3 regions of the Pseudophaeobacter sp. C1-32P7 genome follow, and region 2 is predicted to be linked to each of the others. Evidence: riboswitches for the same ligand, from Rfam matches in the RefSeq annotation. Region 2 holds a riboswitch; each other region holds the start of a gene.
The links. Region 2 has a riboswitch for cobalamin ahead of SM763_RS15280 (DUF1636 family protein). Riboswitches for the same ligand answer to the same signal wherever they lie in the genome.

Region 1 (4,117 bases), on a different contig from region 2:
GGCTGATCTGCTCTCCGACCAGTCGTGCCGGGTCCAGCTTGCCGCTGGCGACGAGGTCAAGCATCGCGCCGTAGCGATGTGCCTGCATCCCGTGTGAACCAAGCAATTCGATTTCCTGCCCGACGATCTTTGGCATTGGAACGGTCGGTGCCGCGTGCTCACCCAGCATCAGACCCACCTGCACATGCTTGCCCCGCGGCCGCAGGCAGAGGATTGAATTGGTCATAGTTGACGGGTGACCAAGTGCGTCGAGAGAGACGTGGGCACCTCCGCGGGTGATCTCCCGAACGGCCTCCGGCACGTCGGCCTCCCTACCGTTTAGCACCGTCACGGCGCCAAGCTCCTTCGCCAGCGTCAACTTAGCTGGATCAAGGTCCACGCCGATCACGTTGGCCCCACAAGCCGAGGCGATCATCACGGCGGACAGGCCTACGCCGCCGCAACCATGCACAGCCACCCATTGTCCTGCGCTGACCTTCCCTTGATCTACCACCGCCCGAAATGAGGTTGCAAAGCGGCAACCAAGGCTCGCGGCAGTGGCAAAACTCATGGTCTCGGGCAGGGCGACAAGGTTCAGATCGGCCTGATGAATGCCTACGTATTCCGCAAAGGATCCCCAGTGGGTAAAACCCGGCTGTTCCTGCTGCAGGCAGACCTGCTGGTTGCCGGAATGGCATTCGGAACAGCTGCCGCACCCACAGATGAATGGTACAGTGACCTTGTCGCCAACCTTCCATTTTGTGACGTCATTCCCAACGGCCTCGACGACGCCAGCCAACTCGTGGCCAGGCACATGCGGCAAGTCGATGTCGCTGTCGTGTCCCATCCAGCCATGCCAGTCGCTGCGGCAGACGCCGGTGGCCGCAACCCTGAGGACAACGCCATGCGGCTCTGGCGTCGGGTCGTCCACGGTAACCAGCTTTGGCGCGCTTTGGAATTTTTCGAAAAGGACGGCTTTCATGGCAGGATCTTTCGCTGAAGAGTATTTTGGACGAGATCATAGTCTGGATGAGGGAAATACCTTTGCCAATCCTCCCCGTATTGCGCAAATCTGGAGTGGAATTCCCTATGGAATCGTCATTATTGAAAGATATCTACCCATGCCTGACATCGACGCCGTCAATGCCGAGATCTTGACCCTGTTGCAGGAGGATGGCCGCATGACCAATGCCAAGTTGTCCGAGCATCTGGGGATGAGCGAGACCCCCTGTTGGAGGCGGCTCAAACGTCTTGAAGAAAGCGGCATCATCGAAGGTTATCAAGCCAATCTGAGCCGTCGAAAGCTCGGCCTCGGCGTTATGGCCTTCGTCCAGCTGCGCTGTTCCGAGCATGATCAAGCCGCGACGGCAGAATTTCAGCGCATCGTTGAAACGACACCGAACATCCTGGCTTGCCACAACACGACCGGCGCGGATGATTTCCTGCTGATCGTGGTTGCCCGTGATCTCGATGATTACAGTGGTTTCGTCGACAGCACTCTGAGGCGGCTACCCGGTGTCACCAGCATTCGGTCCAACCTCTCATTGAAAGAAATGAAGGCGTCGAGCAAGCTGCCCGTCAGTGCAGCATCAATGAAATAGACTGCCGCGCAAGCTGGTTTTCCGTCGTGTTTGAACCGGAGCCTGTAACCGGCCACCGGACTGAACCTGTGCCCGCGACAGACCTTTGCGAAGATCTGGGCGTTCATGCGCGGTCTCGTACTGGAACGCTTTGGGCGGAGATGGAAACGCCACAGCTCCGCCGGGATGCGGAAGAGGCGCGTTGCCACCGCAGGGGCATTGCCAGGGGAAATCTGTCCGTGATGCGGGGCAGGGGGGACAGCCACGACCCCAGCCATTGGATTCGGTGGAGATCGGAACGGGGAACCATGCCGTAGCGTGGAATATCGCCTGCGCAAAGGTTGCGGTCGATGCGGCACAGCATTGCGTTTGCAGCATTGAAACCATCACTTAGCAGTTGATTTCAGGCGATTGTTGCTGGTGTGCGCGGTGCATTGTTTGAAAACTCCATCCTTGGCGGCGTCTACTCCTTCTTGACAGAGTAAATCCAGTTTGCCTAAGTCCGGCCATTCTGGTCCGGCTGGGAATACCATCCGGGTAAAAGGGAACATGGTAAGGCGTCGGTACAAGACGTCAAAACCATGACTGCCCCCGCAACTGTGAGCGGAGAGCAATGCTGCGATATGCCACTGCCCCAAGAGGGGGCGGGAAGGCGCGGCAAAGCTGCGACCCGCGAGTCAGGAGACCTGCCAGAAGGATCACCCAGTCCGGGTGCGGGGCGCGCCGGGGACAACGGACTTCCGTAGTGGTGGCAATTGAACTGTCTGTGGAAGCACTGCCTTCCAAGGACCGATGATTTGTACATGTTGCCCGCGATGGGCAGCCACTTTTCCTGCACCGAATGTGCAGGCTGGGAGAACTGAAACGATGCGCAAGGTAAGCTTGTCCCTGGCCGCCACCCTGATGGTCACTACCCCCGCAATTGCAACCGCCCAGGAGGCGGAGATCATCGATCTGGGCGAACTCATCGTCTCCGGTGGTTTTACCCCTGTCGAGGCGCAGAAATACGGTCGCTCGGTTTCGGTCGTGACCAGCGAAGAGATCGAACAGCGCGGCATCACCACGGTTCAAGATGCACTGCGGTCGGTTCCCGGTCTGATGGTCACCGGTGCAGGTGACAGCTTTACACAGGTCCGCATCCGTGGCGCCGAAGCCAACCACACCCTGATCCTGATCGACGGCATCGAGGCCTCGGGCGGCGACAGCGACTATATCCTGTCTGGCCTTGATACCGCCAATATCGAGCGGATCGAGGTGCTGCGCGGCCCGCAATCGGTGTTCTACGGATCCAACGCCTCGGCGGGTGTGATCAACATCATCACCAAGAGTGGCGGCATCGGCACCGAATACGGTGGCAGCGCCGAAGTCGGCTCGGACGGCTACCGGGCCTCGGCGCGGGTGTCGTCCCGGACCGAACGCGGAGGCATTTCGCTCAACCTCGCCCATGATAATGACGATGGCTACGACTTCTCCGGCAGCGGCGGCGAAGAGGATGGTATCCGCCGCAACACCGCGCAGCTGAAGGGTGACTATCTTGTCACCGAACGGCTGAAGCTCGGCTTCAACCTGCGTGCCTCGGAAGAGCGTTTTGACAGCGACAGCACGTCTTTTACCGCGACCGATGCGGCCAGCTATGTGGTGGATGATCCCACGCAGTTCAGCGACCGCGATGAACAGCTGGCTCAGATCTTTGCCGAGCTCGACACGTTGGGTGGACGCCTGAAACACCGTCTGTCTTACGAGCGTACGGATTTTGACCAATCCTACAACGGTGGCGCCCTGACCGAGACCAAGACGGAAGCGGCGAAATACCTGCTGAGCTTTGGCCTTGATGGCCAGTCGGTAGAGCTGACAGATCACCTGCTGAACGCCATTCTGGAATGGGAAGAGGATTCCAGCCGTTCCAACCCGGCCTTTGCGCGCAAAACCAATTCGATCGCGCTGGAATACCGTGGCAGCTTTGCCAATGGTCTGGATCTGCAACTGGGCGTGCGCCGCGACAACAACAATGCCTTCGAAGATGCCACCAGCTGGAACGCCAGTGCGTCCTATACCTTTGCGGGCAGCGGTGTGCGCCTGCATGGCTCGGCCGGCACCGGTATCGTGAACCCGACCTATTTTGAGCTCTTTGCCAACAGCACCTTTGGTGCCACTACCTATCTGGGCAATCAGAACTTGCAGCCCGAAGAAAACCGCAGCTTTGATCTGGGTGTCGAGGTGCCGTTCCTGCAGGGGCGCGGGCTGGTTGATGTGACCTATTTCGACGAGACGCTGGCGGGTGAGATCGAAGCCTATATGGTGAATGCGACCACCTTCTCCTTCCGCAATCAGGCCGGAGACAGCGAGCGCAAAGGTGTCGAACTGGCGGCCAGCCTTGAGGCCACGGAAAACCTCGATCTCCGTCTGTCCTACACCTATCTGGATGCCACCAACCCCAATGGTACGGTCGAGGTGCGCCGCCCCGAACACGAACTGCTGCTGAGCGCCACGCTCGATACTTTCAATGGTCGCGGCTCCATCACTGCGGATGTCCGCCATGTGGCAGGCAACTGGGACAG
Region 2 (4,117 bases):
GCGCCACCTGAAACACCGGACAGCCAGTCACGCTGAGCGGCGAGGGGCGCCCGTCTGACCCTTGTGCCGAAAAGGCGGTGGCGTTGATGATGCCGGCGGGAGCCAGTCGGAGGAGTTCCTCGGCGAGCCAATCGGCGGCGGCCGGGGCCTTCAGGCTGGCAGCAAAGATGCCATAGGCGGCGTAGCCACGGGCGCGCAGATCCGCGATCAGCGCATCCACCGGGGCGGTATCGGCCGAGGTCAGGTAGGAGCGATAGAAACTGACCAGAACCAGCGGTTTGCCCTCTTGGGGGGGATCCGTGATGACGCCCTGATCCGGGTCATAAAAGCCGTGGTCCGGCATGGTTTTAAGGCCCGGCACGGGACCTGCGTATAGCCCCGCCGCGAGGGCCATCTGCGCAAGGGCCGCCTGCGCTGCAACCGCGCCGCCTGCATCGCAAAGAGCCTGCAAGCGCCGCAGAGTTGAGACGGGCAGGGTGGAAAGTTCATCAAGCCGTGGATCTTCGCGCCCATCGGCGGGCAGGATTGCTAGCGCAATCCCCTTGCGCCGGGCCAGGTCCTGCAGGGTGGCAAGCCCATAGGACCAGTAGCTTTCGCCGCCAATGAGGCGCACCAGAACACCCTTGGCGCCTTCCAGCGTCTGTTCGGCGTAGGTGTCCACCGAGAGGGGATGTTTCAGCGCCACCAGATTGGCGAGGCGGCAGGAGGGCAGCTTGCCCCCGGCGCGGTGCCAGCCCGCAGCAAAGGCGCCTAGATCGCTGTCGGAAAAGGACAGAACGATCAGCTCCGCCGGATCCTGCCCAACATCAAACGGCGTATCGGTTTCTTCAAGCCCGTGGCTTTCGCGGAAGACGACATGCATGGGTCAGCTCCGGACTGCTGAGCTGAGGGACGCGGCCGACCTCGGGGGGCCGTTGTGCGCCCTCCCGGGGGGGAGGTCGGGCGCGTCCCGGCTTGTCAGCCGGGACAGGTCCCAGTGGAGAGCGCAGCATTCCCGCATGAGTGTCAGGCTCCCAGGTCCGCGTGGATGCCCGCGACGTCGATATCGTCATGTTCGGCAATCACCACCAGCTGGGTCTTGCGCGGCTGGGTGCCCCAGGGTTGGTCGTATTGGGCGCGCAGCCGTTCGCCGACGGCCTGAACCAGCATGCGCATCGGTTTCCCTTCCACCGCGACATAGCCTTTGACGCGCAGAATTTTGCGGTTGCGGGCCATGTTGACGATGCGGTCCTGCAGGTCCTGCGGGTCGGAGACTTCGCCCATTTCAACGACGATGCTTTCAAAATCATCATGCTCGTGATCGTGGTGGCCATCGTGATGGCTGGGGCGGGCCTCCAGATCGTTTTCGGCCGCCGCGCCGATCCCCAGCACCACACGCGGATCGATCACGCCTTCGCTCATCGGCAGGATCGGCAGTTGGCGCGGGGCTTCGGCTTCGATCACGGCGCGGGCCTTGGCAAGGCCTTCTTCCCCGGCAAGGTCCGCTTTGGACAGAAGCACGATATCTGCACAAGAGATCTGGTCCTCGAAGACCTCGGACAGCGGGGTTTCATGATCCAGACTGTCGTCCGCCTCGCGCTGGGCCTGCACGGCGTCAAGATCCGGGGCGAATTGCCCTGCGGCGACGGCCTCGGCGTCGGCAAGGGCAATGACCCCGTCTACGGTGATGCGCGAGCGGATCGCGGGCCAGTCAAAGGCTTTCAGCAGCGGTTTCGGCAGCGCCAGCCCGGAGGTTTCAATCAGGATATGTTCGGGCGTTTCCGGCAGCGCCATCAGGGCCTCGATCGTGGGGATGAAATCGTCCGCCACGGTGCAGCAGATGCAGCCGTTCGCCAGCTCCACGATGTTGTTTTCCGGGCAGTTTTCATCGGCGCAGGATTTCAGGATGTCGCCGTCCACGCCCGCGGTGCCGAATTCATTGACCAGCACGGCCAGACGTTTGCCCTGCGGGTTTTGCATCAGATGGCGGATGAGTGTGGTCTTGCCCGCGCCGAGAAAGCCGGTCACCACGGTGACGGGAATTTTGTTGAGATCGCTCATAGGTTACTCCTCGGATGGGCTGTCACCTGGCTGGGGCGCCGGGGGAATGCGGGCGATGGATTGTTTGCGAAAGACCTGCGGACGCGCGCGCCAGGGCACCAGACCGTCGTCGGTCGCGGCATAGGCAGCCGCACCTTGCAGGATCTCCTCTACGTGTTGATCGGGATCCAGATCGCCGTAGATGTAGCTCCAGCGCTCGGTGCCGCCGCTCAGCACCATGGAACAACCGCGCTTGCAGGCGGACAGGCATTCGACGCCGCGCACCGAGACCCCGTCGGGCAGGTCGGCGGCGCGCAGAGCCTGCAGCAACAGGGTGCCGGGCCGGGTGGCTTCGGGATCAACGCCTTCGCGCTTGCAGGTGGTGCAGATGGTCAGGGTGACCTCTGGGCTGCCTTTGGGGGGCTGTTCAGCCGTATCCTTCGCCATTGGCGGGCGTCTCCTTGCGTCCTGTCAGACAGACGGGGAGAGGCCAGAGGGGAGCCGTATGGATGAATCGGCTCTCATCCGGTCGCGGCACACCCCGTCCGCCCGTAGATTAAGTCTGTTGGCAGGTCTCCCGGCTTGCGGATCTCAAGGCCACCGCATTGCTGCGGGGTCTTTGCGGTTCTCCGGCCTTCCCGGTGTTACCCAGTGGCGTGGAGACCTCTCCGGTCACGGTCGCGGGGGCGGCTGTGCTTGGGCCAGATGGCCGTGTCACATTCCCTCTTCGCCTGCATTCGCAGGAACCAACAAAATCCCCTTGCGCTATTGCGGGCTTCCTTGTCAAGACATGGTGCCAAACTGCAGGAGGGCACTTGGTGACCGAAAAGTCTGATAACGGCATTTCCGAGGAAGAAGCGGCACGGCACGCGTCCAAGATGGCAAAAAAGAAAGCGGCGCGTGACCGCATGATGGCCAATAAGGACGGTGAAAAGGGGCTGATCATCGTCCACACCGGCCCCGGCAAGGGCAAGTCCAGCTCGGGATTCGGCATGATCATGCGCTGCATCGCCCACGGCATGCCATCCGCCGTGGTGCAGTTCATCAAGGGCGCCTGGCAGACCGGCGAACGCACCCTGATCGAGGAGCATTTCGGCGATCTGTGCCAGTTCTACGCGATGGGCGAAGGATTCACCTGGGAGACTCAGGACAAGGCCCGCGATATCGCGGCGGCCCGCGCAGGCTGGGAAAAGGCCAAGGAAATGATACTGGATGAGCGCAACACAATGGTTTTGCTCGATGAAATCAATATCGCGCTGCGCTATGAATATCTGGATCTGGATGAGGTTCTGGAGTTCCTGGTCGAGCAGAAACCGCCGATGACTCATGTGGTTCTGACCGGACGCAACGCCAAGGAAGAGCTGATCGAAATCGCGGATCTGGTGACCGAGATGGGCCAGATAAAGCATCCTTTCCGCGCCGGGATCAAGGCGCAGAAAGGGGTGGAGTTCTAAGACGGCCAGACCATCTGCAGAGGTGTCACCGGGCAGGGAATACCGTGCCCGGTGCGTTTGGATTGCCCCGCCGTTACGCGGCAACCTTGTCCTTGATATAGGTATCGACCGCGGCGCGCTCTTCCTCGGTCAGGCGCAGGCCCAGTTTGGTGCGGCGCCACAGGAAATCATCGCCGCTGCGCACCCATTCGTTGGCAATCGCCCAGTCCAACTCCCGCTCGGTGATGGTGGCGCCAAAAGTGTGCCCCAGCGCCTCGGCGGATTTTGCTTCACCCAGGATCAGCCGCGCTTCGGTGCCATAAGCGCGGATCAGGCGTCGCGCCCAATAAGGCGTCAGGAAGGAATAATCCGCTGCAAGATCCGCCTGCAGCTTGGTCACATCTTTGACCGCGAAATTGCCGCCGGGCAGGGGCACACCTGCTGTCCAGTTGCCGCCGACGCCGGGCAGGGCCTCGGAGATCTTGGCAAGCGCGGCCTCGGCCAGTTTGCGGTAGGTGGTGATCTTGCCGCCAAAGATGTTCAGCAGCGGTGCATTGCCCGTGTCCAGTGACAGCACATATTCCCGCGTCGCCGCCGTCGCCGAGCTGGCGCCATCGTCATACAGCGGGCGCACACCGGAGTAGGTCCACAGAATGTCGTCGCGG
Region 3 (4,117 bases), on a different contig from region 2:
CCGCAGCCGCATCGCCGCGCAGGATCATATCCATCAGATCCAGCACCCGGCCCCGGTCGGCAAGGCCCAGCATGGCGCGGACCTGATCGGCGGTGGTCTCGCCCGCGCCGTGGGAAATCGCCTGATCCAGCAGCGAGGTTGCATCGCGGGCCGAACCTTCGGCGGCGCGGGTGATGAGAGCGAGCGCATCCTCGGCAATCTGGGCGTTTTCGGCAGTTGCGATCTTGCGCAGGAGGGCGATCATGACCTCGGGCTCAATCCGGCGCAGATCGAACCGCTGGCAGCGCGACAGGACCGTCACCGGAACCTTGCGGATCTCGGTGGTGGCAAAGATGAACTTCACATGGGCGGGGGGTTCCTCCAGCGTTTTCAGCAGCGCGTTGAACGCGCTGGTCGACAGCATGTGAACCTCGTCGATGATGTAGATCTTATAGCGGGCTGAGGCCGCGCGGTATTGCACCGAATCGATGATTTCGCGGATGTCGCCGACGCCGGTGCGGCTGGCGGCGTCCATCTCCATCACGTCCACGTGGCGGCCTTCCATGATCGCGAGGCAATGCTCGCACTGACCGCAGGGTTCGGTGGTGGGGCCGCCGGTGCCATCGGTGCCGATACAGTTCATCCCCTTGGCTATGATCCGGGCGGTGGTGGTCTTACCCGTGCCGCGAATACCGGTCATGATGAAAGCCTGGGCGATCCGGTTCGCGGCAAAGGCGTTTTTCAGCGTACGCACCATGGCGTCCTGGCCAACCAGATCCGCAAAGGTTTCGGGCCGGTACTTGCGGGCGAGGACCTGATACTGGCCAGACGGCTGCTCCGCGTGCTGAACCTCAGCGGTTTGGGTTTCAGGATCGGATGTTGGGGTGTCGCTCATGCTGTCTCGTGCCGGATTCGGAATGGGATTGGGACCGCCTCATAGGGTAGGGAAGCCCGCGGGCTTCGTCCACCGCTGTTGACCGTCCGGCAGGGCAGGTGGCAGAGTTTTTCCCTGTATGTGGTGGAGAGTGTGTGATGACTGGGATGAGTTCAGATGGGGCAGGCCTGCAGGCCGGGCAGCCCTTTACGATCTACGCGGTGTCCGCCGCCAATGGCATTCTTGCTATCTGCCCGCTGCCCGGTGCCGGGGGCGACTACAAGGGGGATCTTGAGCTGATCCACGACTGGCAGCCCGGTCTGGTCATTTCCATGACCACCGAAGCCGAGCATGTCTCTGTCGGGGCCGCGACGCTGGGGGTTGATCTACAGAGCATGGGAAGCCGCTGGGTGCATCTGCCGGTGGCGGATTTTGGTGTGCCCGGCCCGGAGGTGAACGAAGCCTGGCCCGGGGTCAGCGCCTCGGCGCGCCAGGCGCTGAACGGTGGCGGCCGCGTTCTGGTGCATTGCCGGGGCGGCTGCGGGCGCTCCGGCATGGTGGTGCTGCGCCTGTTGATCGAATGCGGTGTTGCGCCAGAGGCGGCGCTGAACCGGCTGCGCATGTCTCGCCCCTGCGCGGTCGAGACCGAGGCACAGATGGCCTGGGCCCGCAGCCGCTGAGACCAAGGCGGCCCGCCGGAGCGGGCCCGGCTGTCATCCCGCTTCCTTCTTCACAGGGCGCGGCATTCACCGAATAAAACCGACGCCCCTCCTGTTGTTTGCTGGGTCTGCCGCTACGCCGCGCTGAGCGGGATGGCTTCTCCAAAGGAGCAGGGGCGATGTGGCAGGTGATCTGCGGGCTGCGCTTTTGCATCGCTGGACAGCAGCGCGTCGGCAAAACGGTCCAGACCGCTGCGCTCTGCTGCGGTGTCCACTTCGCAGAACACCCGGATCCTGTCGTGCGAGGCAAAAAAGCGCGCCGGGCAATGGCGGGTGCAGCCATCGAGCAGGCTGTCGCCGGTGATTTCAAAATCCTCTTCGGTCATATCCCGCGCGGTATCGAGCGCCCCGCACAGGGCCACCAGCATCCGTTCCAGTGCCGGGCAGCTTGCCCCGGTGTGTTGACAGGTTGTTGCCGCAAGTTCATGCGTTTTTGTCGTCCAGATCATCGCGCCCTCCGCGCTAAGGCAGGGGCATAAAGAGGGGGAGAGACATGTGGCCGGATGCTTGTCGGCCAGAACGGGCCGCGCTGCAGGAGCCATCTCACCCGCTCCGGACACCCCGCCCGGTTTCGAGTTGTGCGATGGCAGGTCTCCTGACTTGCGGGTCTGGGCTTCTCCGGTCCTTCCCGGCCGCAGGCTGTCGCCTTGCGCCCAGTGGATCTTCCGGGGTCGCTCTCCGCCTACAGTTGCGGGGGCAGTCGTGGAATTGTTCTGGCCGAGAGAGGCCGGATCGCACCACGTTCCCTTTTCATCCCGGACTCGCAAAGGCGGATCGCGGAAACCATCTGTGAAATGGGTAGCGGGTCGAAGGGCGAGTCGTCAATTCGCTTGTGTGAAAGTCGGAGAAATCCGCGCCAACGCCAGCAAGCCAGGTAAGCTAGCTGATTTGTGCAGGCGGATGCGGTGCCCTCAGGCCGTGCGGTTCAACCGTTCTTCGGTCAGCCGGGCGAAATCTGCCGCGCGCGCTTTGAATTTCTTATTGAGCGAGCCGCGCGCCAGTTTGAAGGATTGCAGCAGCAACCGCCCCGACAGGGTCTTGGCCGTCAGGTTGAGCGCAATTGTTACACGGGTGCGCCGCGGCGACAGCGCCATCAGTTCGATCTCGGTTTCGCCGCTCAGCCCGCTGCTGTCGCCGGACAGCAGAATGCGGGTGACGGGATCATAGGATTTGAGAGCAATGCGCAGCTCGCGCGCCTTGCCGCGAAAGTTGAATTTGGTATCCCAAGCGAGGCCGTTTTCAGGCGTGCTGATATCGCCGATCCGTTGCACGTCGATGCCGCGCCGGATGGCCGAGCGTTCAAAGCTTTCAAAGTCCGACAGGGCTTCAAACACGTCGGCGATCGGTGAATCGATATCTTCTTTACTCGTGAAATCCATGACTCTGACGCCTGCTTGCCTGTTTTGATTGATCAATTCTCAGCGTGGCCGCGATATTCCCTTTAATCCAGCGTATCCGCAAGCCAGTTCTGCAACAGAAAATGTGCAATTGCTCCTTTTCGGGCAGGCTTCAGGATCGGGTGCTCTCCGGCAAAGGCGGTCATCATGTCCTGCTTGCTGACCCAGATCGCGTCCTCGATTTCATCTGGGTCGATGGTCAGCTCGCGATCCAGCGCGATCCCGTGGCAGCCGAACATCAGCGACATGGGAAAGGGCCAGGGCTGGCTGGACAGGTACTCCACCTCTCCGACCTTCACGCCGGATTCTTCCAGAACTTCACGCCGCACGGCGGCCTCCAGCGTTTCGCCGGGTTCAACGAAACCGGCCAGCAGGGAGTACATACCTTCTGGCCAGCCGGGTGAGCGGCCCATCAGGACCTCGTCCCCATGGGTAATCAGCATGATCACAACCGGGTCGGTGCGGGGGAAATGGCTCGCCTTGCAGCTGGGGCAATTTCTTTGCCAGCCAGCCTGAACCATATCACTGGGGTGGCCACAGCGGGCACAGAACCCATGCGAGCCATGCCAGGAAAACAGCGCCTTGGCGGTGGCGGCCAGCTCGGCCTCCAGCGGGGTCAGCCGGGTCATCACCCTGCGCAGCTCGGCGAAAGCATAACCGGAGGGCAGGTCCGGGTGCTGTTGCTCCGTTACATCGGCAAAACTGGCCAGCGCCATCTCGTCCAGCGCATCGGGCTGCCAACTGCTGATGTCGCAGGCGAAGGCCGGGCTTTGATCCGGCAGGAGGCCGAGAAACAGAGCGGCGTCGCGGCACCCTGCGGCCATCGGATGCGTGGTGGAGATCCAGGCAAGCGCGTCCGGTCCGCGCTCTGGATCTGACCGCTGGCACAGGGGTTTGCCGCGCCACATCATCAGCACCTGTGCGTCCTTTGCCCCCCAGGCAGCGTCTAGCGCTTCGGCATCCGCACGCAGATGCGCGCTGCGGTCCAGGCCACCCTTGCCGCCAAATGTCACCTCTTCGGCCCGTTTCATATCGTTGTCCTTCTTTTGGCAGGGGATCCGGCGTTAAGGCCCGATTTCCTGCATTGATGGCGGCAAAACCGCGCAATGACCAGCCTGTTCGGGTAGCGCGGTCGATGCATTTTTATG

Region 1: linked by a shared signal. The riboswitch ahead of SM763_RS04815 (TonB-dependent receptor plug domain-containing protein) and the one ahead of SM763_RS15280 (DUF1636 family protein) in region 2 are both predicted to bind cobalamin.
Region 3: linked by a shared signal. The riboswitch ahead of SM763_RS14280 (hypothetical protein) and the one ahead of SM763_RS15280 (DUF1636 family protein) in region 2 are both predicted to bind cobalamin.

The regions. Positions count from the first base shown of each region.
Region 1 covers NZ_JAXGFR010000002.1:396,521-400,637, reverse strand. The annotation lists gene SM763_RS04825 (zinc-dependent alcohol dehydrogenase family protein) at 1-961, opposite strand, end outside; gene SM763_RS04820 (Lrp/AsnC family transcriptional regulator) at 960-1,580, shown strand; cobalamin riboswitch at 2,055-2,267, shown strand; gene SM763_RS04815 (TonB-dependent receptor plug domain-containing protein) at 2,427-4,117, shown strand, end outside.
Region 2 covers NZ_JAXGFR010000010.1:102,342-106,458, reverse strand. The annotation lists gene cobN (cobaltochelatase subunit CobN) at 1-862, opposite strand, end outside; gene cobW (cobalamin biosynthesis protein CobW) at 1,006-2,040, opposite strand; gene SM763_RS15280 (DUF1636 family protein) at 2,044-2,466, opposite strand; cobalamin riboswitch at 2,570-2,785, opposite strand; gene cobO (cob(I)yrinic acid a,c-diamide adenosyltransferase) at 2,838-3,473, shown strand; gene glpD (glycerol-3-phosphate dehydrogenase) at 3,547-4,117, opposite strand, start outside.
Region 3 covers NZ_JAXGFR010000009.1:92,059-96,175, reverse strand. The annotation lists gene SM763_RS14290 (DNA polymerase III subunit gamma/tau) at 1-874, opposite strand, end outside; gene SM763_RS14285 (protein-tyrosine phosphatase family protein) at 1,012-1,533, shown strand; gene SM763_RS14280 (hypothetical protein) at 1,647-2,021, opposite strand; cobalamin riboswitch at 2,141-2,375, opposite strand; gene SM763_RS14275 (SRPBCC family protein) at 2,484-2,951, opposite strand; gene nudC (NAD(+) diphosphatase) at 3,014-4,000, opposite strand.